One region of the Sporosarcina soli genome, then DNA from elsewhere that is predicted to be linked to it. Evidence: riboswitches for the same ligand, from Rfam matches in the RefSeq annotation. Region 1 holds a riboswitch; each other region holds the start of a gene.

The links. Region 1 has a riboswitch for preQ1 ahead of ACFPRA_RS11330 (QueT transporter family protein). Riboswitches for the same ligand answer to the same signal wherever they lie in the genome.
Region 2: another riboswitch for preQ1. It lies ahead of queC (7-cyano-7-deazaguanine synthase QueC); the one in region 1 lies ahead of ACFPRA_RS11330 (QueT transporter family protein).
Region 3: another riboswitch for preQ1. It lies ahead of queF (preQ(1) synthase); the one in region 1 lies ahead of ACFPRA_RS11330 (QueT transporter family protein).

What each region holds. Positions count from the first base shown of each region.
Region 1 covers NZ_JBHSNO010000005.1:1,527,701-1,537,768, forward strand. Annotated here, with positions in the region: gene ACFPRA_RS11310 (AbrB family transcriptional regulator) at 1-201, opposite strand, end outside; gene ACFPRA_RS11315 (tripartite tricarboxylate transporter substrate binding protein) at 426-1,397, opposite strand; gene ACFPRA_RS11320 (response regulator) at 1,506-2,180, opposite strand; gene ACFPRA_RS11325 (ATP-binding protein) at 2,193-3,797, opposite strand; PreQ1 riboswitch class I at 3,967-4,011, shown strand; gene ACFPRA_RS11330 (QueT transporter family protein) at 4,019-4,519, shown strand; gene ACFPRA_RS11335 (excisionase family DNA-binding protein) at 4,711-4,941, shown strand; gene ACFPRA_RS11340 (NAD(P)/FAD-dependent oxidoreductase) at 5,038-6,096, opposite strand; gene ACFPRA_RS11345 (FecCD family ABC transporter permease) at 6,156-7,193, opposite strand; gene ACFPRA_RS11350 (FecCD family ABC transporter permease) at 7,190-8,206, opposite strand; gene ACFPRA_RS11355 (ABC transporter ATP-binding protein) at 8,249-9,070, opposite strand; gene ACFPRA_RS11360 (ABC transporter substrate-binding protein) at 9,390-10,068, shown strand, end outside.
Region 2 covers NZ_JBHSNO010000005.1:103,059-113,126, reverse strand. Annotated here, with positions in the region: gene ACFPRA_RS04850 (patatin-like phospholipase family protein) at 1-510, shown strand, start outside; gene ACFPRA_RS04845 (AAA family ATPase) at 667-2,403, shown strand; gene ACFPRA_RS04840 (DUF1801 domain-containing protein) at 2,852-3,277, shown strand; gene queE (7-carboxy-7-deazaguanine synthase QueE) at 3,361-4,068, opposite strand; gene queD (6-carboxytetrahydropterin synthase QueD) at 4,065-4,490, opposite strand; gene queC (7-cyano-7-deazaguanine synthase QueC) at 4,487-5,152, opposite strand; PreQ1 riboswitch class I at 5,160-5,203, opposite strand; gene ACFPRA_RS04820 (DUF1540 domain-containing protein) at 5,313-5,468, shown strand; gene ACFPRA_RS04815 (aldo/keto reductase) at 5,683-6,525, shown strand; gene ACFPRA_RS04810 (hypothetical protein) at 7,072-7,566, shown strand; gene ACFPRA_RS04805 (sigma-54 interaction domain-containing protein) at 7,657-9,021, shown strand; gene ACFPRA_RS04800 (class I adenylate-forming enzyme family protein) at 9,313-10,068, shown strand, end outside.
Region 3 covers NZ_JBHSNO010000008.1:60,587-70,654, reverse strand. Annotated here, with positions in the region: gene recQ (DNA helicase RecQ) at 1-1,570, shown strand, start outside; gene queF (preQ(1) synthase) at 1,647-2,144, opposite strand; PreQ1 riboswitch class I at 2,222-2,265, opposite strand; gene ACFPRA_RS15640 (MFS transporter) at 2,292-3,455, opposite strand; gene ACFPRA_RS15635 (hypothetical protein) at 3,618-4,727, shown strand; gene ACFPRA_RS15630 (diaminopimelate dehydrogenase) at 4,744-5,724, shown strand; gene ACFPRA_RS15625 (ATP-binding protein) at 5,954-7,768, shown strand; gene ACFPRA_RS15620 (M42 family metallopeptidase) at 7,937-9,025, shown strand; gene argF (ornithine carbamoyltransferase) at 9,165-10,068, shown strand, end outside.

The sequences.
Region 1 (10,068 bases):
ACTTTTCAACCAATGCAATTCCCGTTTAGCGATCAGCTTCCAAACGAAGACTGCCGTCAGCGGTCCTAACATCCATGATAATGGTAAATGCAGAGCCGTGAAGACTGCGCCACCGATAATGCCACAAAGTAACGTTTCCAATAGCTGAAGAAGATTCAGTTTACTGCTGTTCATCACATTTTTGCTTGATGAAAAAGTCATGATGTCTCACCCCTACCGCTCGCCTCTAAAGATTGAAAAGGCTATGCCTCGTCTCCCTTTTGAAAGTTTCTATAATCGATTCATTTTTCAACCTATAGAGGTATGGTTCGTATTTGTCTCGCATGATTTTTCCATTATCATACAGCCATCATTAGCCGAAGTACACAATACGAAACATTTATACATTAAGTTCATTAAGAACATTACATTCTTTTCGTTCGAATTCAATTATCTGCTTGATCGACCTTCATGAGGGCCTCATACATCTTTCCTTGCTCTTCAAGAAATTTAGTCGTCTCGCTACTATTTTTATAAAAGTCATCCCACATATACTTTTCAAGTGTTTGTTGCCACGCTTCGGTTTTCACCATTTTTTCAAGCGTGCGATCCCAAAATTGAATTTCCTCTTTCGTCATATAAGGAGGCCCCATAATTCCGCGCCAATGTTCAAAAACGACCGCAATGCCTTCTTCTGTCCATGTAGGGATTTCGGGCAGTTCTTGTAATCTTTCATCAGCGGAGATCACAAGCAGTTTCACTTGTCCCGCATCATAATATTTTTTTGCCTCGGCTAACGTCATCGTTGCCACATCGACTTGTTTTTTTAATAATGCATCCACTACTTGCGCACTATTTTCATAGACGTAAAAATCCAGCTCTTCCGGTTTCAGCCCGACTTGTTTTCCGGCTAACACAAAGGATAGCTGATCATCGTTGCCTAATCGTGGCGAGAGTCCGATTTTATAAGCATGCGGTGCTTTTTTCAGATTGTCCATCAAGCTTTTGGCGCTGCTGATATTTGAATCCTCTGCAACGATGACAACTTCCCATTCCGTAGCCAAAATGGCGATCGGTGTAAAATCTTTATAGGTCAGCATGCTTTGCCCGAGTAAATGATTCGTAATGAGTAAGCTCGAATTGATGGCCAGTACGGATTCTTTTTGCTGTTGTACGTATTTCCATCCTAATTCCCCACCCGCCCCTACTTTGTTAAGCACATGAATATCTCCGTCAAACAACTTCTCACTTACTAAAATTTCCTGTATCGCTCGTGCTGTCGTATCCCATCCTCCACCCACAGAGCTAGGGGCAACGATTGTCACTTCATCAGAAATCACTTCCCGCTCCTCTTTCGGTGAACAGCCACTTATGAACATGATCAACAGCGTCAAACTAACCACTATTTTTTTTCCCATTGTTCAACCCCGCTTACTTCCTTATCCATTACGCCTCGGCGTCATTGCGTTCATCTCCACACTTATAATCGTGGAGAACTTCTACTGAATTCGGCTGAATCGTGCCCATTAGTCGACGAGGTAATATTTCCGCTGTGGTCTTCCTACAATGCCATATTCATGCTTTGCCGTGCAAACATCGATCGAAACAAGATATTCCAAATATCTTCTGGCGGTTGTTCGGGAGACGCCTAAGCTTTCTCCCATTTCCTCGATCGTAACGCCTCGTAGCTCCTCCACTACTTCTCTCACTTTTTTTAACGTATGGCGATCTACACCTGTAGGGAGATCTTTTTGATTGTTTGTTGACGGATTAGAAGATCCAAAGAATTGATCGATCATTTTCTGATTCACTTCATCGCGATCTTGCAGGATTTCCTTCTTCTTTTTAAACTCTTCAATCGTTTCAACGAATTTCTCCATCGACACTGGCTTCAACAAATAGTTGCTAACCCCGTATCGCATCGCCTTCTCGAGCATGACCTTTTCCATAGCAGCCGTCACCATGATAATATCCGTGTTCGGATGGTCTTCCCTGATTTTGGATAATAGATCCGTTCCGAGTTCGTCTGGTAAATAGATATCGAGCAGCAGCAAATCCACTTCATGTTTATCTAATAGGCTCATCGTTTCTTTGGCATTTAACGCTTTTCCAACGAGTTGGACACCCTGTATCTTTTCTAAAAACTGCTCTTGGACTTGAGCGATTCGAAAATCATCCTCTGCTATAACCACTTTAATCATTTTGATCTCCTTTCACTTTTCCCGAAACTTTTTTGGCAAGTATACTGTAAAAATAGCCCCGCCATTTTTTTCGTTCCCTACTTCAATCGTTCCACCCAATGATTCCACGATGCGCTTCACATTGAATAAGCCATATCCCCTGTTTCCGCCTTTGGAGGAGTAGCCTAAAGAAAACAAGGATTCCATCACGTCATCTGGTACGCCCTGTCCGCTATCTGTTACTTCTATAATAATGTCATTTCCAAAACCCGTAATTGAAAAGATTACGTTTTTTTCAGATTGCTGGACAACGGCCTCAAAAGCATTATCGATCAAATTGCCGATAATGGTGATCATATCCGATACGCCTATGTGAGCCGGTAAGACGTCGACAACACTATCGGGTTCAATTTCTAGGTTAATTTTCTTTTCGGATGCTCGGCCCAGTTTCCCTAACAAAATAGCTTGTACATTCGGATCATGGATCTGATTGAACAATATTTGACTGCGATGCTGATGATCCGTAGACTCTTGCTGGATGAACTTAAAAGCATCTTCATATCTTTCCAACTGTAATAAGCCGGATAACAAATAGAGTTTATTGGCATACTCATGCGTTTGAGCACGAAGCCCTTCCGAATATTCACGGACCTCCGAAAGTGTATGCATCAGTTTTTTCAATTCCGTTTTATCCTGAAAACTACAGACAACCCCTACCACACGCTCATTGTCAATGACTGGCGTTAAGTTGAAAATGAACGTTTTCTCACCAATCCTGTTCTCAACATTATGAATCGCCCGCCCCGTTTGCAAAACATCTTCCAATTGGATAGTAGGCACGATCGGATGAATAGACTGACCAATCAACTCGTCTTCCTTCAGATCCAACATCGTCTTTGCAGAATGATTGGCAAGTGTGATCCCCCCATTTCGATCCACTGCCATGATCCCCTCTTTGATCGATAATAGGATTGCACTTCTTTCCATATACAACGAAGAAATTTCATGCGGCTCCAATCCCAATGTATCTTTTCGGATACTTTTCGTTAAAAAAATGCTTCCGATAATCCCTAACACAAAAACGAACAATGACGCGATCGCAATGGTTTTTATTCTCGAGTAAATCTCTCCATAAATGTCCTTCTCCAAATACTCGATCGAAACCGTTCCAATCACCTGTGTATATTCACCATTATCTGCAATGATCGGAACTTTCCCGATCAAAACCGAACCATGTTCCCGTTCCACCTCAAAATTGTAGGAACCTCCGAATACGAACGCATGATAGTTTGTATCATCTAAACTCTTTTCACCGACTTGGGCGGGATTGGTATGTGAGTACACAATCTCCTTGCGATTTTCGATAATGATGTTTGCCGCATGCACTTGGTCTTTTACTTGCTCCGCAATCGGTCGAAAATGGGATTCAATATCATTTGTTTCAATTGCTTCCCGAAGCTCAGGCATCAGTGAAATCGTTTTTGCAGCTTGCAAAACGAGCTGCTTTACTTGATCTTTTTCATCGACAAATTGTAAATAAGCAAAGATGCTTGCAAGCAAAATGACGATGAGAAGCACCAATGTACTTATAAGCCCTAATATTTTGGTTTGTAACGGGATAAACTTTGACTTTTTCATTTTTTGGCTCTTTTCTTAAAGATGCTTTCATTTTCATCATAGCATTTTCACATATGCATTTATAGCGGCCCCCTTATTTGATAAGAATAAGAAAAAACACACTATTTTTTACATTTTTATACTCATACACAAACCGAGAACACTGTGATACACTGTACTATGGATTTTTCAACACGTGGTTCGCAACCATCCCACGTAAAAAAACTAGGAGGAACTAAATAATGAAAGTAAAAACGATGGCCACAAGTGGAGTTATCGCCGCTTTGTATGTCGCTGTTACATTTTTAATTGCCCCATTTGGTTTTACACTCGTCCAATTTCGGGTTTCTGAGATGTTCAATCATCTCGTCGTTTTCAATAAGAAATATATTTTTGGTATTGTAATCGGTGTCTTTGTCGCGAACTTCCTATTTTCACCGATTCTCGTTGATGTCATTTTCGGAGTGCTTCATTCGGTAATCGCTCTTTCAATAACCATTTTTTCTGCAAAATTCATTAACGGCATCTTCAAGCGAATGCTATTTAACACAATCGTCTTTACGGTTTTGATGATTATCATCGCCTATCAGCTTAAGATTTTTGCGGATCTTCCCGATTTTAATGGCATTCCGTTCCTCATCGTTTATTTAACACTTGCAATTGGGGAATTCGTCGTCATGGCAGTCGGAATCCCGATTATGATGGCTTTGAACAAACGCCTGAACTTCGAAAAGTTAATCTGACATACAAAAGCGCAGGGCGCCTGCTTAGATGCGACAGGCATAAGACAGATTGGCGAAGAGGCGATCTTTGCCTCATAGCCAAAATGGCTTATGACCCGAGCATCTGGCGCCCGGAGCCTAGACGATATAATGATCCTCGCCACCTCTTTGTCCGCAATTGAAATGGCGGGGATTTTTTAAGGAGAATCCGCATGTATATTACCATTCAAGAAGCTGCTGAGTATCTCGGCATGCCGGTCCAACAAGTGCAAAAATATGTACGCGAAGGTCGGATCCGCTCCGTTCACGATGGCGAACAGTTTCTGATCAATCAAGCGCAATTCAACCTGTACTTTGAGCAACTGGAAACATTGAAACGCCAAATCGATGAATGGCGCAACGAACCGATCCCGCCCGATCGCGATATTAAAGATGAAGATTGAAAAACGGCTACAGACAGACACGTCTTAGCCGTTTTTTAATGTTATTCAAACTATGGAAGACGCGAAAACATTTCATTCATCTCCCTGTAAAATCGCTTAGTTTTTCACCGCATATAAATGCTTCACCAATTCACGGTTTTTCTCTTTAAAGAGGTCATTATGCGAGGATACCCGTCCATGTCCATACGCTTCGGGCTCAATGTATTGTTTCGCTTTATTCACCGCGTTCCCCGCATCTTGGAACGCTCCTGCGATGAGATGCAGTTTTCCTTCGTGATTCAAAATATCTCCTGCCGCATAGAGTCCAGGGACAGAAGTTTCACTCATCGGACTACCTGCAACCGTATATTCATCTGCCATCTCGATATCTAATCCACTATTGGACGTCAGTGCTTTATCCCGATCATAGCCATGGTTAATGATTACTTCGTCCACTGCAAGCTGAATTTTCTGTCCATCTTCATTGTTGACGAGCTCCACTTTTTCAATGCTTTCACGATCATCTGCCGCAATCAATCTTTCAATCGATGTATTCAATAGACATTCAACAGAACTATTGAACAAGCGGGTCACTTCAGCCTCATGTCCTTTTAATAGCTCTTTCCGATAGGTTAAATATACTTTTTCCGCAATCGGCTCCAATTCATTGGCCCAGTCGATCGCTGCATTCCCTCCACCGGAGATCAACACCGTTTTCCCTTGGAAACGTTCAAATGATTTGACTGTATAATGTAAATTTGAAACTTCAAATCGCTCAGCACCTTCAAGCTCCAATTTCGTCGGTTTTAAGATACCGTATCCGACAGCCAAAATAACTGTTTTAGAGTAGTGTTTTTGATTGCTTGCGGTTTGGACCATAAAGTTTCCGTCTTCACCTTTGCTAATTGCTGTCACTTTTTCGCCCAGGACAACCTCTGGCTCAAAAGTCAATCCTTGCTGAATCATTTGCTCGATGAGTTGCCCGCCCGGAACAGGTGTCAGACCGCCTACATCCCAAATCATTTTCTCAGGATAGACATGCACTTTCCCGCCTAAGTAAGGCTGGAATTCAATGATTTTTGTTTTCATTTCCCGTAAACCACTATAAAAAGCAGAATAGAGTCCTGCCGGGCCCCCACCAATAATTGTTACATCATACAATTGTTCAGAATTCATCACGACTACTCCTTTTCTAATTCGTCATTTGGCTAAATACGAAATATCCAAACCTTTTCTTATGCTTTTGATTTGGCCAATAAATACAAGAAATAGGGGGCTCCGATGACAGCAACGACAATCCCGGCAGGTACTTCGGATGGCTCGATGATCCACCTTCCGATCGTATCCGCCGTAATAAGTAGAAGACTCCCGACCAACGCGGCTGTCGGTATCAGATACTGATGCTTGGCGCCTACTAATTGACGCGCTAAATGAGGGGCGATCAGACCGATAAAGCCGATGCCTCCACTGACTGATACACCGGCCCCCGCTAAACCGACTGCTACTGCAAGTAAAATTAGTCGCTCTCTTTCGATTGCCAATCCGAGCCCTGTCGCTGGCATTTCTCCTAGGTTCAACGTATTCAACACCCGAGATTTTGCAAAAGCGATCGGCAATAAAATAAAAATCCATGGCAATAATGCGATAACAAACTTCCAATTGGACCCCCAAATACTGCCCGCCATCCATACCGCTACAAATTGATAATTTTCAGGCGATAATCGCAATGTTAATACAATCATCGCTGCACTGATCCCGGCTGCAATCGCAACACCTGTCAACAACAAGCGAATCGGCGAAATGCCTTCGTCCCGTTTATATGAAAGCACATAGATGAGAACAGCCGTCACTCCTGCACCTACAAACGCTAAAAATGGCAGAAAAAAGACGGGCGTTGCCGTTGTCGATGGAAAGAACGAGATGAACAACATAACAGCTAGACCTGCACCCGCGTTAATCCCTAAAATTCCCGGATCCGCTAACGCATTCCTCGACACGCCTTGTAGGATGGCCCCCGACACGGCCAAGGCCATCCCCACTAAAATAGAAATGACGATTCGCGGCAACCGGAATTCAAACAAGATCAGTTGCTGCTTTTCTGTTCCCATTCCAAACAATGTACGGAACAGTTCCCCAGGCGTCAGTCGAATAAAACCTGTATTCATACTGATCATCAACATCAACAAAATAAGGACAACAATCGTTATGATAATGAAAACATTTTTACGATGTCTTTTTTGTTGATAAACCGAAACATATTTATTCTCACTCATAATTCCTTCCCTCCTTTACGCGCAAGGTAAAGGAAGAATGGGACACCCAATAACGCAATGAGCGCTCCAATAGGTGTTTCATAAGGCGGATTCACCATTCTAGCAGCAAAGTCCGCCAATACGACTAATAGGCTTCCTAAAATGGCAGAACAAGGAACAATCCATCGGTAATCATTGCCGACAAGAAAGCGTGTCAAATGAGGAACGATCAAGCCGACAAACCCGACAGCCCCAACTACCGAAACGGCTGCACCTGCTAAGACTAAAACAATAAGCGCTCCAAAAAGTTTAATGACGCCGGTTCGTTGGCCCAGTCCAATTGCCACTTCGTCCCCAAGACTGAGCAACGTAATCGATTTGGAAAGAATAATGGCACCCGCTATGGCAACCACTATCCACGGTGTCATGATTTGAAGGTGCTCCCACTTTGTGCCGGAAACACCGCCAGCGTACCAAAACGCTAAATCTTGACCGATGCGGAAATGAATTGCAATCCCTTCACTTAAAGCAGCAAGCAAAGCACTGACGGCCGCACCTGCCAATACGAGGCGCATCGGCGTCAACCCGCCTTTTGCCAATGAGCCCACACCATACACCAGGCCTGCACCGACCGCAGCACCTAAAAATGAAAACAGAATGATATACATATAAGGCAGACCAGGAAAAAATGCGAAACAAATGGCCAACATAAAAGCGGCACCGGCGTTTAAGCCCAAAAGACCTGAATCCGCCAGCGGGTTGCGTGTCATTCCTTGCATGATCGATCCTGCAACGGCAAAACAAGCGCCGACTAACGCCGCTCCTAAAACTCTCGGCAATCTGATTTCTTGAATGATCTGGTGAGATGTCAATTCGGGTTGGAAGTGGAAAACAGAAGACCAAACCGTCGCCAACTCAATATCCGCCGCACCAAATGAAATCGAAAGGCCTATCGCGAACAGTAACCCGATCATCCCGCCAATCAATATAAATGTCGCCATGATCGGGCGTGATCCTTTGTACACTTTTTTCATCTTTACTGACTCTTTGACTGAAGCTGACATCTTACTTGCTCCTTACGCATATTCAACAGTTTGCACTAAGCAGTCCGTTTCTTTATTCAATTGATAAGATAAACAGATCGGATGCTGACTGAATGGACACTCTGCTAAAAATGCATTGATGTCGAACACCGCTTGCAAATTCGTATGGGTCATCACTTTTTCAGGTTTCCCTTCCGTAACGACTTCGCCGTCTTTCATTGCAATCATATAATGCGAGAAACGAGACGCATGATTTAAATCATGCAAGACCATGACAATCGTTTTTCCTTCTTCCTCGTTCAGCTTTTTGAGCAATAAGAGAATATCCAACTGATGGGCCAAGTCCAAATACGTTGTCGGCTCATCCAATACTAAAATATCCGTGTCTTGTGCAAGTGCCATCGCAATCCATACGCGCTGGCGCTGCCCCCCTGACAATGCTTCCACCGGACGGTCCTTCAACTCGCTTAACCCCGTCACTTCAATCGCCCAATGGATATGTTTCAAGTCGTCTTGTTTCAACGTGCCGAATCCACGTTGGTGCGGAAACCTGCCGTATGAAACAAGCTCAAAAATCGTCAGCCCTGGTGGTGCTTCAGCACTTTGCGGTAAAATCGCCATCTTCTTGGCAACTTCCTTTGTGGAAAGTTGCTGAATGGCCCGCCCGTCAAGAAACACAGTCCCACTTTGCGTTTTCAAAATTCGAGCGACCGCTTTTAACAACGTAGACTTGCCACACCCATTTGGTCCAATGATCGTCGTAATTTTCCCTGCAGGGATCTCCACGCTTAATCCATCTATAATTACAGCATTCGCATACCCTACCGCTACCTGATCGACAGTAAGAACTGACATATCTGTTTACCAACCTTTCCTTCTTCGATAATGAGAATCATTATCACTTTTCATTAGTATAAGGTATCTTTCAACGATTTACAATTCATAATTGAAAACGATTATCAATTTCATTATAATCTACAATAGCTTCAATCAATTACGCCTCGGCGTAATTGCGTCCAGATTTTGAATTGAGCAAGGCTCAATTAACTCCTTTCAAAAGCTGTGACATCCGCCGGAGGCTTTATCTTCGTTCAGCGGGCGTTTGAACACCCGCTGACCAGGAAACAAAACTGCATTTATCTCGCCACCTACAGAGGTGGGAATCTTCTGCTGAATGAAGATAAAACATTTAAGCTGTAAAGTAAGAGGAGGAAAACTATTGAATACATCTATCAGAAACAAGTTGCTCGTTACGGCAATCTTTTTACTCTCCATATTTTTAGTAGCTTGCGGAAATCAGCAACAGAACAACGAGGAAAAACCAAAAAACGGTTCTGAGAAAGCTTCCCAAGAACGTGTACTGACAGACGCTTTAGGGCATGAAGTGACGATTCCCGCCAATCCTGAACGCGTCATCGCTTCATATTTGGAAGACCACCTGATCGCATTAGGCATCACTCCTGTTGCACAGTGGTCCGTCAATAACGGTGCATCCATCCAAAACTACTTACAAGATTCGTTAAAGGACATACCGACTATTCCTTTCGACCTACCCTTTGAAGCGGTGACCAGTTTCAATCCCGATCTCATCATTGTGTCATCGGCTGAAACGGTAGAAGGCGGAAAATACGAACAGTACAATAAAATTGCACCTACTTTTGTATTGGAGAATGAGGCAAATGCGTCTTGGCGTGAAAAACTGTTAAAAGTCGCAGAAATATTTGATAAGAACGAGAAAGCTGACGAAGTCTTGCAACAGTACGATCAATTGGTAGAAGAATCAAAAGAAAAAATCCACAACGCGGTTGGTACACAATCAGCGGCAGCGATCTGGATCGTCAATAATACGGTGT
Region 2 (10,068 bases), 1.4 Mb from region 1:
CTTGTAGCTTCTGACTTGACGAATGGCAAGATGATTGTTCTACCGGATGACTTGGAACAGTATGGGATCGTCCCAGAAAACTTTCCGATTGCACGTGCGATGCGCATGAGCTGTGGAATTCCATTTTTCTTTGAACCGGTGAAATTGAAAGTCGGTTCCGGAGATACAATCGTTGTCGACGGAGGGGTGCTCAGCAATTTTCCGATGTGGATATTTGATGGTGATCATGGAAAACGAGAGCGTCAGGTCTTAGGCTTGAAATTGAGCCAAAATATTGAAGACATGGAAGGTCATCCTATACACAATGCATTGCAACTGTTCGAAGCACTATTCTCCACGATGAAGAATGCGCATGATAACAGGTATATTTCCCGTAAACATGAAAAAGACATCATTTTTATCCCTGTCGAAGGTTATCGTGCGACGGAATTCGATATGGATGAGGAAACAAAAAATGCCTTGATGGAAATTGGACGTGATCGAACGTTACAATTCTTGAAAACATGGTAATCCAGATTGTTGGAAGTCACCTCAGCCTGTCTTTCTTCTGAGCCCCCATTCACTCGAGATGTTCACGATTCATTCAATAAATCCATAAAATTCCCTATCTTATTTGCCTATTTTTTATTATAATAGACACATACCAAAGAAGGAGTTGGGGAAGGCTTGAAGCCTATTTCTACATTTACAGCAAAAATTGTCGTCCTGGTCCTCTTAGTCGTTGGAATTGCAACAAGTGTCGGATGGTATGTTTTTGGTGTGAATAAAGGGACCGCGATTTCCTTTTCGGCATTGGAACAAACAATCCAAGCCGAGAATGGTCAGCCGGTAACTTTGCGGGAAAAATCTGATGGAACGGTCTATTTGCAAACAGATGATGCGTTATATGTGACGCAAGTCCGTCCACAGAGCGAATTGGTTGAACAGTTAGTAGAAAAATATAATATCAATTATCAATATATAGATCAAAACGGTATCGGCGGGTTGCTCATGGGTGGGCTCCTCATTGCGGGGCTTATTACTTTGTTCATCCTCCATAAAAAAGGGAAGATCGGCATTGGCGCCTCTACGATGAAAAATAGTGCATCCAAAGCAACCCCTTTGCCGGATATTACGTTACGAGATATCGGTGGACTTCCAGATGAAATGAAAGAAGAGATCCACCAAACTTTATCCATCATTAAAGATCCTAAACGTTCTACACAACTAGGCATCGAAGCACCGAAAGGGATTCTATTGTACGGACCGCCTGGTACCGGGAAAACGTTGTTAGCGCAAGCGATGGCACGCGAAATCGGCGCCACTTTCTTTTCATCGAGCGGTGCGGCTTTTACAGAACTGTTTGTCGGTGTCGGAGCATCACGAGTGCGCACATTGTTTCAAAATGCAAGAAAGCAAACACCTGCCGTCATCTTTATCGATGAAGTGGATGCCCTTGCGGCAAAGCGGAAAGCGCATGGCGGAGAAGAAGCAGAGAAAACGCTGACGGAATTGCTTGTCCAGCTGGATGGTGGTAGTGATAATGACGGTATTCTGTTCATCGCGGCAACGAATCGGAAGGATATGCTCGATGACGCGTTCTTGCGTCCGGGGCGGATTGATTATTCATTCCAAGTGCCTTTGCCTGACACGACGGGTAGAAGGGAAATCATTGATATCCATGCGAAAGGCAAGTTGTTGGCAGCAGATGTCGTCGCCTCTTTGGATACGTTGGCTGAAAGTACATCCGGCTTTTCCGGTGCTGAGCTTAGCTCCCTATTTGAAACGGCGAGCAGAAGGGCGATCCGTGATGGACGTCAAGAAATCGATAAAAGCGATTTGGATTTTGCGATCGACCGCACGATTTTGGGAAGCACTTCCCGTACGATGAATGATCCAGAGACTAAAAGAAGAGTGGCCATTCACGAATCCGGTCACGCGCTCATCGCAGCGATCACCAAACCCGGTTCGGTCCGGAAAGCGACGATCATTCCACGCGGGCAAGCGCTCGGCTATGTCGCGCCACTGCAAAAAGAGCTTCATCTTTCCACATTCAGCGAATTGCTAGACCAAGTGAGCATGATTCTCGCGGGTGGTGTGGCGGAGCGTCTATATTTGGGTGAACATAGCATCGGTGTCAGTGGCGATGTTCAGCAAGCGAAAGATATCATTGAGCGGATGGTTGACACGGGTCTTTTGGAAGACGGTTTTACATTAACGTTCAATAAAGGTGAAAAAGAAGCGAAAATGCAACAAATTTTCGGAAATGCCCTTCAGAAAACAGAAACTTTATTACAGGAAAATGCTTCCCAGTTCGAACAGTTAGTCGAGGCGTTAATGCAAAAAGAAACGCTCGATGGGACAGAAGTTCAGTCGATTGTCGATAGGAAAGCTGCTGTGTTGGAAGAAGTCGGCGTTTGTTAAACATCAATTACGTCTTGGCGTAATTGCGTCCAGATTTTGAATCGAGCTTGCTCGATTAACTCCTTTCAAAATCTGTGACATCCGCGGGCCTACAGGATGTAGGTTATGCAGTCGTTGCGAATCGAACAGCGGAGGGTTCGATTTGCCTTAATTTCTGCGATCTTTGCAGAAATTAAGGCACTTTCCTTTTAGGACGTCGCGCACTTAGACTGCCTTCCATTATTCGTTCAGCTGGAGTTTGAACACCCGCTGAACAGGAAACAAAACCGCATTCATCTCGCTATCTATAGAGGTGAGTAGCTGACGCTTCGCTTTCAGTACAAAAAGATTTGCTGAATGAAGATAATAGAAGATAAAAAACAGCCATGCATGGCTGTTTTTTATCGTTTAGAAGACATGCTATGATGAATGGAACAGAATTATGAAATCAGATGGGAGTGAAAAGGGCATGTACGAACAAAAGACGAAGGAAACAGACGCAAGTGTCATCGAATTCATTGAAAATGTGGAGAGTCCTAAAAAACGGGAAGATGCATACCGATTGCTCGAACTTTTTAAAGAAGCAACGGGTTACGAAGCTAAAATGTGGGGGCCGAGTATCATCGGATTCGGTTCCTATCATTACGTCTATAAAACCGGGCATGAAGGGGATGCACCGTTAGTCGGATTTTCTCCGCGAAAAGCGAAAATCAGCTTGTATTTCGCGCCGGGGGAAACAGAACGGGAAAGCTTGTTGGCGCGATTCGGAAAACATACGACGGGAAAAGCATGCGTCTATATTAACAAATTGGACGATATCGATACGGATGTGTTAAAAGAATTGATCACAGCATCTGTAGAATTTTTACGGAAGCAATATCCTGAACAACCATGAATTAGTGAAGAAAAGGTGCTGTATCCCAAGTCTAAAAACGACTTCGGGGACAGCACCTTTTTCATTTATTTACAATTATAATATTACACGCCACGCTTATTTCCCCACACCAAAGCATGCAATTGCGGGAGCACTTTGGCATCGTTCATGACGGGGGAGTTGACAGCCAGTTCAATGAGCCATTCGTAGCGGTGCAGTAATTTCGGTACGAGGAAGGCGTCGTCTGTTGTGGTGATGTCGTCGTTACCGGTTTGTAAAAAGAAAGGGACTGTCGGGTAACGGAGATGGACCTCTTCCGCAAATTTGAAGTCGTCCTCATCAAAAATGACGATTTTCAGGCTGGCGTTTGCATCTGCTAGTTTTTCCAGGAATCGGTCCAGTTTGCTAAAATCCGTTATCATCCCTGAACTTGGTGGTTTCGGAGACAGCGTAATATCATCGATGTTCAATAACCAATCTTGCCAGAACGAAGCCTGTGTTTCGACCCCGACTTTCCATCCTTCTGCATGACAAAGGTCGACGAGCTCCCCGATTCCTTTATGCAACGCTGGATTTCCTCCTGAGATCGTTACATGTGAAAACAATTGTCCGCCAATCGCTTTTAGTTCTTCGATGATTTCCGGCGGCCGTTTCGAGACGCTTTTGCCTGTTCCATCCCATGTGAAACTGGAATCACACCAAGAACAGGAATAATCACAGCCTGCCGTACGGACAAACATCGTTTTTTGCCCCACGACCATCCCTTCGCCTTGGATCGTCGGACCGAATACTTCCATTACAGGAATTTTCATAGCAAATCCTCCTGTCTTGGACGGTAGATAACATAGCTGGTCGGCGTTTCCCGAACGATCACTTGCAGGCAAACCGGACGATTTTCCCTTGTCCGTAGCACATCTTGAATGGTCGTCCAAATCGTTTCTGCCAATATCTCTGTTGTCGGAAAGCGATGTTGGAATTCGGGATGATCATTCAATACAGAATGGTCATACTTTTTATGGATCAAGTCTTTCAATTGTTTAAAGTCGATTAAAAAACCGAGCGGATCCAATTCATTTCCGCCAATGGTCACATTGATATGGTACGTATGGCCATGCATCACTTGGCATTTCCCAGCATCTTCATCGGGAATGAAATGAGCCGCCGAAAAATGCATATCTTTGTTTAATTCAAATCGATAGCTATGTTGGACTTGTGGGTAAAATTGCTGCATCATTTGGCAACACCTGCAGACTTTTGAGATAAATATGTCGCGAGACCTTCATTACGCAACACGCATGCCGGGCATTCCCCACAACCTGAGCTCGGAACCCCGTTGTAGCACGTGAGTGTTTTCTCTTGTACAAAATCGAGTGCACCAAGTTTGTCCGCCAAAGCCCATACTTCTGACTTATCGAGCCACATTAACGGTGTATGAATGACAAAGCGCCCATCCATTGCCAAATTCAACGTTACATTTAATGATTTGATAAAATTATCACGGCAATCCGGATAGCCGCTAAAATCCGTCTCACTGACACCGGTGATCAAATGTCGTGCGCCGATCGCATCTGCATAGACAGCTGCGAAAGAAAGGAACAGATGATTTCTTCCGGGGGCGAATGTCGACGGTAATTCGCCATCCACTTCGGTCACTTCGATGTCATCCCGTGTCAAGGCATTGGCTGACAATTGATTGATTAATTGCATATCAAGCACTTTGAACGAGACACCGAGTTCCTCCGCTATTTTCCTTGCACATTCGATTTCATCCGAATGGCGTTGTCCGTAGTCGAACGTTACAGTTGCGACTTCCCGGAAATTGTCCAATGCCCAAAACAGGCATGTCGTACTGTCTTGGCCGCCACTAAAGACGACGACCGCTTTTTCATTTTTCAATATCTACATCTCCTTAGTTTTTTATAGAGGGAGTTTGCGAACCTCTTTTTTGAACCTTGTCCATCATACCATACGAAAAGAAAGGATGGCTTTACCTGGCGCATAAAAAGTATTTTTTCTCGCGATCTTGTGCATCCTACAAAAAAGGAGGTGTGAAGCCGTGGCTCAAGAAATTCTTTGTGAAGTGAACAACTGTAAATATTGGAGCTCAGGCAATAAATGTAGCGCCAAATCGATTTACGTTGTCAGCCAAAAAGGTAAAAAGGCAACGAGCAGTGAAGAAACCGATTGTAAAACATTTGTACCAAGAGATTGAACACGGCAGATTCTAAGTCGCGTCCGAGGAATTCAACCCTCAATTTGCATCTAGAATCACACATAAGAAGCCTTCTTAACAGGAAAACCTCCTTCTATGACGAACTCGTCATGGGCGGAGGTTTTTCTCGATGAATAGATAAAGAATTCAACTATTTGAATTGTTAGATAGATAGATGATACCTTTACATTATAAAGGAAAGGGGAAAGAGAATATGAATCAAGCAATCCCAGAAATACGATTAAATGACGGCTTAACGTTGCCTGCAGTAGGGTTAGGTACATATAAGCTGAATGGAAATGAAGGCGCGAATGCGATTAAGCATGCCATCGATCTTGGCTATCGGCTGATCGATACTGCCTATAACTATGAAAATGAAGGAACGGTAGGGGAAGGGGTTCGACGGAGCTCGGTACCTCGGGAAAGATTGCGGATCACTTCTAAACTGCCGGGGCGTTACCAAACGTATGACAAAGCGATGGTCACAATCCAAGAATCCTTATATCGTGCTAATCTAGATTATTATGATCTTTATCTGATTCATTGGCCAAATCCGAAGCAAGGTCTGTATGTGGAGGCTTGGCAGGCATTGATTGAGGCAAAAAAACAAGGACTCATCCGATCCATCGGTGTATGTAATTTCCTTCCTGAACATTTGGAGCGACTACAGAAAGAAACGGGTGAACTGCCGAGCCTCAACCAAATCGAATTGCATCCTTTTTTCAACCAAAAAGAACAACGGCAATTGCATGAGAAACATAATGTGGTGACTGAATCTTGGAGTCCGATTGCCCGGGCCAATGAACTGCTTGAAAACGAAATGCTTCAACAGATTGCCGATCAGCATGGCAAGTCGATATCGCAAGTGATTTTACGTTGGCATACACAACTGGGAGCCGTTCCGATTCCAAAGTCCGCCTCTCCAGAACGCCAACTGGAAAACATCTCGATTTTCGATTTCACCCTAAATGATGAAGAGATGGAGAGAATCGCAACGTTGACGCGTCCGGATGGGCGATTGAAAAATCAGGATCCGGCTGTTTATGAGGAATTTTAACTTGATTCAGCAAATGTTTTTGTACTGAAAGTAAAGCGTCAGCTAGAAAACTCTCACTTCTATAGATAGCGAGATGAATGCGGTTTTGTTTCCTGTTCAGCGAATGTTCAAACTCCAGCTGAACGAATAATGGAAGGCAGTCTAAGTGCGCGACGTCCTAAAAGGAAAGTGCCTTAATTTCTGCAAAAAAACGCAGAAATACGGCAAATCAAACCCTCCGCTGTTTGATTGGCAACGCCTGAGTGACCAACATCCTGTTGGCCTAAGCCTCCGGCGGATGTCACAGATTTTGAAGGGAGTTAATTGTGCTTATCTAAGTGCCTTAATTTCTGCAAAGAACGCAGAAATACGGCAAATCGAACCCTTCGCTGTTCGATTCGCAATTCAAAATCTGGACGCAATTACGCCGAGGCGTAATTGATTAGAATGAAGCGCATCGCTAAGAAGCGGTGTGCTTCATTTTTTTATAGATGTGGCACTTCATTTTCACGCTTTGTTGGCCTTTGAATAATCTAGATAGAGGCTCATTTGGATAGGAGGAAAAGTATGGTCAGTTTTTTATCGTTTAGTGGGACTGTCACGTCGATCAGTGATTTTCCAATCGGACAAAATGCCGGCAGTGAAGGTTGTTATACATTATTTACGGTAGATAACGGTTATGGAAATATCGTCAATTTTGTCGTGTCGCCTACGACTTATTTTGTGGATCAGTCAATAGTGGCAGTCGGGGATCGGATCACTGGATTTTATGATGCAAACGCCCCTGTGCCCCTCATTTATCCTCCGCAATATCGAGCTCTTGTTATGGCCAAGGACCATCCGTATCAAAATGTGAAAGTCGATTATTTCAACAGACAACTCGTCAGTAGTGATGGGATGTTGCAATTGAATCTTTCTCCCAATACACCAATCGTCCTCCAAAACGGGCAGGCCTTTAGGGGGGATCCTGCCAATCGGAATTTGATTGTGGTCTTTGGTGCGACGACTAGAAGTATACCTGCCCAAACGACGCCTTACAAAATAATCGTGTTATGTCCATAGGAGAATGGATAATTTTTTCCTATTTTGCGAAGGTTCGGATATCGTGTAAAATAGTTAGAGAAGAGGTGAATGGGAGAAGGGAGACATCACATGATTTCCGAACAGTTCTTTAATCATCAATTGCTTGATATCGTATTTGAAAGTGCCAATTATGGAACGGTCATTGTGGATCGGAATGGGAAAATCCAGTATATGAGTAACCAATATTGCGAGTTCCTAGAAGTGAATCGGGAAGATGTCATTGGGGAGTATGTCGCAAATCTGATTGAAAATACAAGGATGCATCTTGTCGTTCAAACCGGTCAATCGGAAATGGCGGATTTACAGTTTCTACGCGGTAGTTTCGTCATCGCAAATCGGATTCCCATTATCGAAAATAAAGAAATCATCGGTGCGATAGGGACAATCCTATTCCGTGATCTTCATGATTGGAAGGAAATGAATAATAATATAAAAGAATTATTGGCAAGGAACAATCTTTATCATCCCGAGGACGAACCAACAAGTGGAATCAACTATACAATACATGATTTGAAAGGGAACTCCAACGCAATAATAGAATTGAAAGAACGTATTAAAAGAGTGGCCGAAGGGGATATTTCCATCTTAGTCAGGGGAGAAAGCGGGACAGGGAAGGAAATTATTGCCCAAAGCATTCATCAACTCAGTTCGCGTAGTCAAAAACCATTTGTCAGTGTAAATTGTGGTGCGATTCCGGAACCTTTAATCGAATCTGAGTTATTTGGCTATGAAGAAGGTGCTTTTACAGGAGCAAAAAAAGGCGGGAAAATCGGCAAATTTCAATTGGCGGATGGTGGAACTTTGTTTCTGGATGAGATTGGAGATATGCCCCAACGCATGCAAGTAAAGATGTTGCGTGTTCTTCAAGAAGGGGAGGTGGAACCGGTCGGCTCCCTTCAATCTCAAAAAGTGGATGTCCGGATCGTAGCTGCAACGAATCGCCCTTTGGAAAGAATGATTGAAAACAGGGAGTTTCGTGAGGACTTATTTTATCGGATCAATGCCGTGCAATTAATGGTTCCACCTTTACGTGATAGAACCGAAGATATTCCGATTCTTGTCCAGCATTTTCTTGAAAAAATAACGTCCAGAATCGGAAAACGGGTGCAATGCGTTCAGGAAGACGTGCTCGCATTATTCCAACGGTATAACTGGCCGGGGAATATTAGGGAATTAGAAAATATCCTAAATGCCAGCGTCCATTTGTCGAGTGATAGTCTCATTGAAATGACAGACCTGCCTGACTATTTGACGAAAGAAACAAGGGGAATACAGAAAAAAACATTGAAAGAAATCGTGGAAGAGACTGAAAAGAAGGCCATTGAACGGGCGCTAAAGAATTGCCAATACGATAGGAATAAAGCTGCGATGATGCTTGGAATTGGCAACTCTACTATTTACGAGAAAATTAAAAAATATCAACTGATTGAATAACAGCAATCTGGAATTCCGGAAAAATTTCCGGATTTCCGGATTTTTTTATTTTGCTCATCTATCCATCTGTATAAGTGAAGAAAAACCGCATACGATCCACTTTTCCGGTATAGATCTCGCTGAATCAGTAACGATTTATGGCATGTGGAAATCGGATCCTTTTCCGGATTCCTGAAAAATGGAATCAGTATTTGTACTGCTAAAAGTTTAATAACGTTGATAATTCAATATATTTTGATTTGGCATAAAACTTGCTTATAGAAATAGTGAGAAACGAAAGGGGGAAATCCAGTGGATGTTGGACTGTTTACGAGAAAGATGGCGAATGGGCTCCATCCGGCAACTTGGGAAAAAATCGCCTTAAAAGAAGAGATGGGGAGAAGTTGGACATACGCCGACCTCCATCGTATATCGAATAGCTATGCCAATCAGCTTCGTGAATTAGGCGTTCAAAAAGGAGATCGAGTGGGGGTCTTGCTGTATAACTGCCTGGAATACTTCGGGGTCTATTTTGCAGTTGCGAAAATCGGAGCCATTGCGGTGCGTTTAAACTTCCGGCTTTCAAGTGGGGAACTCACATATGCCCTTAATGATTCCCAAGCGAAAGTATTATGTTTCCATTCGAATTTGGCGAGTGAATTGGATAAAATACGTCAACAAGTGGCTGTGGAACAATATATTTGCCTCGAGAATGAACAGGAACCGATTCCGGAATGGTCTCAACCTTGGCGACTGTTGGAAGACGGTTCGGCGGAAGAAGTGCCCGAACAGAACGTTAAGTTAAGCGATCCGGTCATGCTGATGTATACATCGGGGACAACGGGAAGACCAAAAGGTGCAATTTGGACACATGACACGACCCTGTGGTTTTCAGCTATCCAATCGTTGAAATGGAAATTCACGGGGCAGGAAATAGGCATGACAACGGGTCCGCTTTATCATGTAGGAGCGATGGAAGACATTGGGCTGCCCGTTCTCATGATGGGTGGAACACTGGTCATTACGAAGAGTCAAGGATTTGAAATCGGGCGAATTCTATCGGTAATT
Region 3 (10,068 bases), on a different contig from region 1:
ACTGATGAAGGACCAAGTCGATGCGCTTCACGAGGCAGGGATCGCCGCTGCCTTCATTAATAGTTCATTATCCACAGAGGAATATCGGGAGACGATGGACCGGGCGGAACGGGGAGAGTACCGTCTTCTATATGTTGCACCGGAACGACTGGATTCCACAGCATTTACAAATCGGCTGCGTTCGATTTATGTTCCGATGATCGCAATCGATGAGGCGCATTGTATTTCACAATGGGGACATGACTTCCGACCGAGCTATCGAAATATTCGTAGCATCATTTCGATATTCGACGAGAAACCGATCGTGTTGGCACTTACCGCAACCGCCACTCCCGATGTGCGGGAAGATATATGCCGCCAACTTGATATCACAGAAGCAAATACGGTAATGACCGGTTTTGAACGATCCAATCTTACCTTTTCAGTCATTAAAGGACAAGATCGGGACAAATTCGTGAAGGAATATGTAAAGAAAAATGACGGGGAAGCGGGTATCATTTACGCAGCTACACGGAAAGCGGTCGATTCCGTCTATGAAATGTTACGGAAAAGTGGGGTAGCGGTTGCCAAATACCATGCGGGCTTGTCGGATGTTGAACGGCAATTGGAACAAGATCGTTTTTTAATGGACGAAGCAACAGTGATGGTTGCTACAAATGCCTTTGGGATGGGCATCGATAAAAGTAACATAAGATATGTGATCCACTATCAGATGCCGAAAAATATGGAGAGCTATTATCAAGAAGCCGGGCGTGCTGGACGTGATGGTCTCGATAGTGATTGCACATTATTGTTTTCATCACAGGACGTTCACACGCAGCGCTTCCTGATCGACCAGTCACAAGATGAAGGCCGGATTCCGGCGGAACTGGAAAAGCTGCAATCTATGATCGATTTTTGTCATACGGAAACTTGTTTACAAAAATTTATCATTACGTATTTTGGTGAAAAGGATGTAGTGGCTTGTGGACGATGTGCCAACTGCACGGATACAAGGGAAAGTTCCGATGTAACGGTGGACGTTCAAATGGTGCTTTCTTGTGTCATCCGAATGGGGCAACGATTCGGAAAAACGATGATTGCACAAGTGTTAACAGGTTCAAGGAACAAAAAAGTTTTGGAATTCGGTTTTGATAAACTGACGACCTATGGACTGATGAAAGGGCGTAACACAAAAGAAATTTCTGATTTTATCGAGTTCATCATCTCCGAAAATTGCCTATCTGTTGAGAACGGACAATTTCCCATCATTTATGTCAGTGAGCGCGGCAAAGATGTCTTGACAGGGAAAGTGAAAATCTACCGGAAAGTGTCCGTTGTGACGAAACAGATTACAAACGATGATCCGTTATTTGAACAACTTCGTGCACTCCGTCTGAACTTGGCCCAAGAAGCCGGGGTCCCTCCTTTTGTCGTCTTTTCCGATAAAACATTGCGGGATATGGCTGCAAGAATGCCTGTAACAGATGAGGAATTCCTTGAAGTGAATGGAGTCGGCTTGTCGAAGTTGGAGAGGTACGGCAAAGCCTTCATGAACGAGATCAAATCGTATACGATGGAAAAAGCGTAAAAAAACATCCGGAAGATGACTGTAAAGCCAAGTCGCTCCGGATGTTTTTATCTTCAATTAGTGAACTTGCCACTTTTTAGCGATTATCGATTTTCTCCGGATAGAGGTCATGATTCATCATTCGATGATCGGCCATCTGTTCGTATTTCGTTCCAGGTTTACCGTAATTGCAGTAAGGGTCGATCGATAACCCACCGCGTGGCGTAAATTTGCCCCAAACCTCGATGTAACGCGGTTCAATCAGTTTGATCAAGTCATTCATGATGATATTGACGCAGTCTTCATGAAAATCGCCGTGATTCCGGAAACTGAATAAGTACAGTTTCAATGATTTACTTTCGACTAATTTTTTATCAGGTATGAAGCTGATATACATCGTTGCGAAATCAGGTTGGCCCGTCATTGGGCAAAGGGATGTAAACTCCGGGCAGTTGAACTTGACAAAATAATCCCTTCCGACATGCATATTGTCGACGGATTCTAACACATCCGGATTGTATTCATATGCGTATTTCGTATTTTGGTTGCCGAGCAATGTCAAATCACTCAATGTTGCTTCATCTCTTCCAGCCAATTAAAAAACCTCCCCTAAATTTTGTCGGGGAGGTTCGTCTATGCAATCTAAAAAAGCCGTGTCGAATGACCGTACATCCATACATAGTTTTTTATAGAGGGTCGCTATGAACCTCTCCCGGACAGGGTATTCATTTCGTCTTTGACTTTAAGCGACAGGAGTTGATTTGTCAATAGAACCTTTTTTCATTCCGAGCAACGTATAGACCGCTACGGCTAGCAAAATGATACCTGTTAGCATGAATGCGCCTCGGAACTCAAGGTCCAAAAATCCGATCAGACCCGATCCTGCTACGACACCGATTGAGAAGAATGCGTAAAAATAGCCATATGCTTTTCCGCGGTATTCAGTCGTAGACGAGTCGATGAGCAGGGAATTGATGGAAGGGAAAAGGAAAGCGAAGCCTACCCCGTAAATTGCCATGGCCACATATAAAAAATTCAATTCCTCGATCTGACTTAAAAATAACATGCTCAAGCCCATCAGTGTGATGCCGAATGCAAGCGTCGAAACCGGACGGGCACGGTCGAATATTCGGTTGATTGGCAGTAGGAAAATCAGGATTGCAACAACACCGAACGTGCTCAATAATATTCCGCTCGTTTTTGTATCAAATCCGAGCGATTCGACTTTCAAAGGTAAGACGAGTGCAAGGACGCCTTGTGAGAACATGAGAAAAAATGCGCCTGCAAATGCCCGTATCATCCCCCGATTTCGGAATAAGTTTTTCACTGGAAAGCGCCGAATTTGTTTGGCCTTGAGTTTACGAACATAGTTGAATGAACGGAGAACAAAGAATGCGAGGATCGCTAACAGAAACATAATCCCCCCATTGATAGCCATGATGAACGGTGTACTTGTTTTGGCAGCCACTATTCCCCCGTATGCTGGACCGATGATGGCGGCAAGTCCGACAAATGCACCTGAAATGGCGACATTACGACCTCTTTTCGATTCTTCGGCACGATTGGCGAGAAAAGTGAATGCCGCTGGAACAATCAACCCTTCCATGAAACCGTGGATGAACCGGACTCCGAGCAATGCTGACGCATCCGCTACTGCCGAGTAGAGGAAAAGGGAAAGGGCGGAAGCGAACAATCCCAATACAAGTATGAGGAACGGCCCTCTTTTATCGGTCATAAATCCCGAGATGATATTGCCGATCGTATTGGAAAAGGAATACATACCGACAGCAAGTCCGACCAAAAACGGTGTGCCCCCGAGCGAAAGCGCAAACGGACTCATGACGGGTAACTGTGAAAATAAATCAAAAAACGAGAAAAAGACGATCAGATAGACAAAACCGCGCATAATGAAGCCTCTTTTCAATTGAAATGCATCCCTTATAGTTTAACATTTTTTTGGAGATTAGTGAAAAGGCTAGATTATGAACAATGCAGTTGGAATAGCGTTTTCATGGTGGAAACGTTAAGATGATTCCATACCAACGAATTAGCGGAGGGGATCCATCCATTGAATTTCATAAAAAAGTTGTTTAGTAAGCAGGATGAGAAAGCGATTGAAGAACAAATTGAAAAACAATATATTTTCGTCGAACTCGATTTGGAGCATTGGTACGAGCCATTCTATACGCGAAATTTGACAAGGAAACCATCATTCTTAATTAAAAAAGAAGATGAACCCGTTCTACACGAAAGATTGTCGACAGGGCATCCCATCTTTCCGAAAATCGCGGCGGATCCATCCATTGAATTTTTTATACAACCGAATCATTTCGATGCGTCCGATATTGTCAAAGCTGGAATTGTCGTCCGACATGCATGTTCCACTTTTGATACGATCCTAATGGAGGCGGTTTTCTGGAAGCGTGACGATTCAGTGGAAACGATTCCCTTTCAGCTGAACGTCAGACAGGATGACGAGCAATCCCGTTTGGCCTCGGCGTTGATCAGTATCCAGAAGGAAATTCCGTTCTATTTTGGACGGGTTGAAAACGGAGAATTTGCAATCGATAAGCAATTGGTCGCACAGATGCCGGAACATGTTCAAAATGATATGCAAATCACACTTGTCGAACTCTATAATGATGAAATGCGAAAGACCGGTCCTTTCGTTGAATTGCAAAGTATAGTGGATCGAGAGATGACGACTGCTGGATGGGTCTTTCATTTTGATGATGAGAAGTTGAAAAAAGAGGATCTCGATTTATCTTTCATAAAAGTGGATATATTACGAACGATTTTCAACAAAATTGATCGTCTTTCCAATAAAGGGCGCTTTACAGGATGGATTGCTGAGAATGTAGGAAATCGGTATGGAAGCGGACCCTATGGGGAAACAACGACATTCGTATTGACAGCAACGGAATCCCTTCACATGAATGGGAAATTGCATGCAGAGGTATTGCACTATTTAAAATCACTCCAAGGATTCATTCGAGAAGATGGCGGCTATCCACTGAAGTACGAAGCACTCCCGATCTTTCGACAAGAAGAGGGCAGGTACGGATTTGGGGCTGTCGATGAAGATTTTTTAGCAAAAGCGGATAGGTTATCTAGAAAGATGACGAATAAAGAGGTAAACTTATACAACAAACTGCTGAATATGAAAGCAGTAACATGAAAGGAGTTATTGGAAGATGACAATTAGAATTGGAATTGCAGGTTACGGAAACTTAGGACGTGGTGTAGAATCCGCAATCAGTCAAAACGAAGATATGGAATTAGTCGGGGTATTTTCCAGAAGAAATCCGGAAGATGTGAAGTTATTGAATGGGAACGTACCTGTACATAAGATGGATGACATCCAAAATTTTACGAACGCAATCGATGTCCTGATCCTGTGTGGCGGATCGAAAAACGATTTACCTGAACAAGGTCCTGCTTTGTCAGCACATTTCAACACAGTGGACAGCTTTGATACGCATGCGAAAGTTCCGGAATATTTTGCAGCGGTTGATGCATCCGCAAAACCGAATGGCAAGACGGCCATCATTTCCGTCGGCTGGGATCCAGGTTTATTTTCCATCAATCGCCTGTATGGCGAAGCGATTCTTCCGGAAGGTGCAACCTATACATTTTGGGGGAAAGGCTTAAGTCAAGGGCATTCAGATGCGGTAAGAAGAGTCCCGGGCGTAAGAGGGGCCGTCCAATATACAATTCCTGTGCCAGATGCAGTTGACCGTGTGCGTAGCGGATCATTCCCTGAATTATCTACACGGGAAAAGCATACACGTGAATGCTATGTTGTCTTAGAAGAAGGTGCAAATCCAGAAGAAGTGAAACAGGCAATTGTCACGATGCCTGACTACTTCACGGACTATGATACGACGGTGACATTTATTTCTGAAGAAGAATTGAAACGCGATCACTCCGCAATGCCTCATGGCGGTTTCGTGATCCGTAGCGGTAAAACGGGCGAAGGCAATGCACAAGTGATGGAATATTCCTTGAAACTCGACAGCAACCCTGAATTCACATCCAGTGTCCTTGTCGCTTATGCACGTGCGGCTTACCGCTTGAATCAAAACGGTGAGGCGGGTGCAAAAACGGTATTTGATATTGCCCCTGGTTTGCTATCACCGAAGAGCGCTGCTGATTTGCGGAAGGAATTGCTGTAAATAGTGTTCATCGGCTGAAGGTCACATTTATTTTGAAAATAATTCGGAAGCAAGGAAGAAGCCGGGCGGATAGCTTGGCTTCTTTCTTTGTGGTTCGGGTTGTGGACTTGAATTGTGCATTTTCGAAATCCGGAAAATCACCAAAATGTCGGATTGTTGTGATATATTTCAAGAGAGATTAGAAAAGCTGTTTTGATCGTTTTTTCTTCTGAACAAGGGAGGCATGTTGATGATGAATACGGATGTAGATGAAGAGCTTAATGCTCAAACTGTTGACGTTATAACAATCAATTTTAGCTTGACTAAAGACGGAGCAATAATTAGTGCAAATAAAGAATTCTGTCAAATGTTGAGGAGAGAAGTCGGTTCTATAACCGACACATCGATCTTGGAAGTGGTACATGAGCAAGATCGTACATTATTTATGCAGCGTATTACTGAATCCTATGAAGGAGGGGTTATTCCATTCACTTTCAGATTAATCAGAATAAAAGGGGATAGTTTGCCGTTTTATGTGAATTTGTGTAGATGGGTTTCTTTGGACGAAGTATGTGTACAGGCAATTCCGATTGCAGATCCATCCGGCTATACGGCAGTTGAACAATTATTAGTTGAAAAGAAAATTACGGTACTAGACCTAACAGACAATGCAGCAATCAACTGTAATTTTGATGGGACTGTCGTTGCTGTTAATAACGCCTATGATAAGCTATTTGGGTGGAACAATAAAGAACTAAAAGGGAACAAGAGTCCATTCGTTCCTGATCATCTTATGCATGAATTTATAGAAATTAAAAATCGATTGCTTGGTGGTGAAAAAGTCATCCGAATGAATACCGCTCGAATGACGAGAAACGGTATTATGATTCCAGTGAACTTTAGTATATTGCCGGATTATGATAATAAAGGAAGGGTTCAAGGCGTTATTGCGCTATCAAAAAATCTTGAGGAAACGTTAGAAATGAAAGCGTTCATCGAAAAGCAGATGGAGTATATTTTACAACAAGAAATATTAATAAAGGATATTACAAATAATGTGGAAGTTGGCATTTGCCAGTACGATGTCGAGAAGAAAAAGCTTCTTTACATAAACCGAAGGATGGAAGGACTCCTTGGGGTTCCTATTTACGATTTGATGAGGGACAGTACGCTTTTAGTTTCAACTTGTCATTCAGACGATAAAACCGAACTCATTCGATTTTATGATGAATCGGCGAGGGAATTAAAGATAATCGAGTATCGTGTGGTGGGGAAAGACGGAGAGGTTTGTTGGATTCGAACAAAGTTGACGCCCATCATAAATGAAGCAGGGAAGGTCATACGATTTGTTTCGCTTTCACAAGATATATCTAAACAGAAATTGCAAGACGAGCTTTTAAGAAAATGGGACAAGCTAAACACCGTTGGACAATTAGCTGCAAGTTTTGCTCATCAAATTAGAAATCCATTAACGTCTATAAAAGGGTTTATTCAATTAGTTGCAACGGAGCAGGAAAATCTATACGGTCCCATCATGCAGGAAGAGCTTCATAAAATTGAATCGACAATTGAAGATTTCCTTCAACTTGCAAAGCCGAGTATCGGTATGGAGTTCACTACTACATCTATTCATACCCAAATAAATCGAGTTGTTTCATTGATGGAAAAAGAGGCAATGCTACAAAATATTATCTTTAAAATAAAACTTTATGACAAAGATCAATTCATCTATTGTGAACCGAAGCAAATTCAACAAGTATTAATTAATCTTCTGAAAAATTCAATAGAGGCAATGCCGGGCGGAGGTGAATTAAGAATAAGTACGATGATTGAAGGAAATCAGATGGTCAAAATTTTGGTCGTAGACACAGGTATCGGTATCCCGCCAGAACGGCTAAGTAAACTTGGAGAGCCATTCTATTCACATAAAGAGAAAGGAACTGGTCTAGGTCTTATGGTCAGTTATAGAATTATTGAAAACCATCAAGGATCTATTCGATTTACAAGTAAAGAAGGTTATGGAACGACTGTGGAAATCCGTCTTCCGCTATCGGTTTCTAACTAACTGGGTGATTTTGATGCTAATAGAAATATGTTGAAAATAAATAGTTGATCAGTAATGTCATTTTCATTCCCCTTTTACTTTATTTGTTCCTCGATCCGTAATGTTTTGATAATAGCACCCATTTCGAATATACTACTCATGTATGAGTTATTTAGGAGGTCGAAGCATTTGACGAAATTAGACGATACATTAACGATGCTGAAAGCGCTCACAGATGCAAAAGGGATAGCGGGAAATGAGCGTGAACCGCGCGAAGTGATGCAAACATACATAGAGCCGTTCGCGGATGCTCTGACCCAAGACGGTTTAGGGTCTTTGATCGCTCAGAAGACGGGCGATGCAGATGGACCGAAAATCATGGTGGCCGGTCACCTCGATGAAGTGGGATTCATGGTTTCGAAAATCGATGATAAAGGATTCATCTCTTTCCAAACGGTTGGCGGTTGGTGGTCACAAGTCATGCTTGCGCAGAGGGTAACAATTGTGACGCGCAAAGGGGATACGGTGACAGGTATTATCGGATCGAAGCCTCCACATATACTTACACCGGAAGCACGTAAAAAGCCGGTCGATATCAAGGATATGTTTATCGATGTAGGTGCGACTTCCAAAGAGGAAGTGATGGAGTGGGGAATCTTGCCTGGAGATATGGTCGTTCCTTATTTTGAATTTACGGTTATGAATAATGAAAAATACTTGCTTGCCAAAGCATGGGACAACCGAATCGGTTGTGCTATTGCGATTGAAGTGATGAAAGCGTTAAAAGGTGAGAAGCATCCTAATATCGTTTTCGGGGTTGGCGCTGCGCAGGAGGAGATCGGTCTACGCGGGGCGCGGACGGCAGCGGCGAAAATCCAGCCGGATATCGGTTTTGCGGTTGACGTCGGTGTGGCAGGTGATACGCCGGGAGTCTCATCGAAAGAAGCGATGGGCAAAATGGGCGATGGTCCACAACTTGTGTTGTTTGATGCTTCCATGGTTTCGCATAAAGGATTGCGGGAACTTGTCATTGATACGGCTGAAGAACATGGCATCCCTTATCAGTTCGAAACGATGGCGGGTGGCGGAACGGATGCAGGTTCCATTCATCTTTCAGGGAAAGGCGTGCCATCTCTGGCAATCTGTATTCCGACTCGTTATATTCACTCGCATGCAGCTATGTTGCATCGCGATGATTTTGAAAACACCGTGAAACTGATGGTGGAAGTCATCAAAAAGTTAGATCGTGTCACAGTGAATAAAATAACGTTTGAATAAATGTTTAGGGAACTGCTCAAGTCGGGTAAATGACTTGTGCAGTTTTTTTGTGATTTTTCATAATAATGCACTTGACTTTATAATTATGCATACATATAATTGAATATACAAATCGAAATTAACGATTGGGGTTGAGGAAATGGTGACGTATAAAAAGACGAATATGGAAATAGCGAATGGTTTAAAAGGAAAAGATCTATTATCCCTTCTTGATTATACAAGCGAAGAAGTCGCGTTTTTATTGGATTTTGCAAATGATATGAAACAGGAAATGTTAGCGGGACATATGCCACCATTGTTGGTAGGGAAGACATTAGGAATGATTTTCGAAAAGCATTCTACACGTACACGTATCTCATTTGAGGTAGGGATGATCCAACTCGGCGGTCATGCAATGTTTATGAATGCAAGAGACTTGCAAATCGGTCGTGGGGAATCGGTTTATGATACAGGTCATGTCTTCTCGGAGTATTTGGATGGTGTCATGATCCGCGCAAATTCACATGAAATGGTGAAGGAACTAGCAGAGCATACTTCAGTTCCAGTCATTAACGGTTTGACGGATATTTTTCACCCGTGCCAAGCTTTAGCGGACTTGCTGACGATACTGGAAGTGAAAGGGTCATTGGCAGGAAAGAAAATCGCTTATATCGGGGATGGCAATAATGTGGCGCATTCCTTGATCATTGCGGCGGCTCATATGGGTATGCACGCAGCGGTTGCAACGCCCGTAGGATTCGAATACGACGCAGACCTTCTTTTGAAAGCGCAAGAGATTGCGACAGCAAATGGCGGAAGTGTTGTCACTACGACGAATCCTGTTGAAGCTGTGAAAGATGCAGATGTCGTCTATACGGACGTCTGGACGAGTATGGGCCAAGAAGATGAAGCGGCTGCACGTCTTGAAGCGTTCAAGGATTTCCAGATCAATGATGAATTGGTTGCGTATGCGAAGAAAGACTATATGTTCCTGCACTGCCTTCCTGCGCACCGTGAGGAAGAAGTCGCGACTTCCGTTATCGATGGACCGAACTCCTACGTCT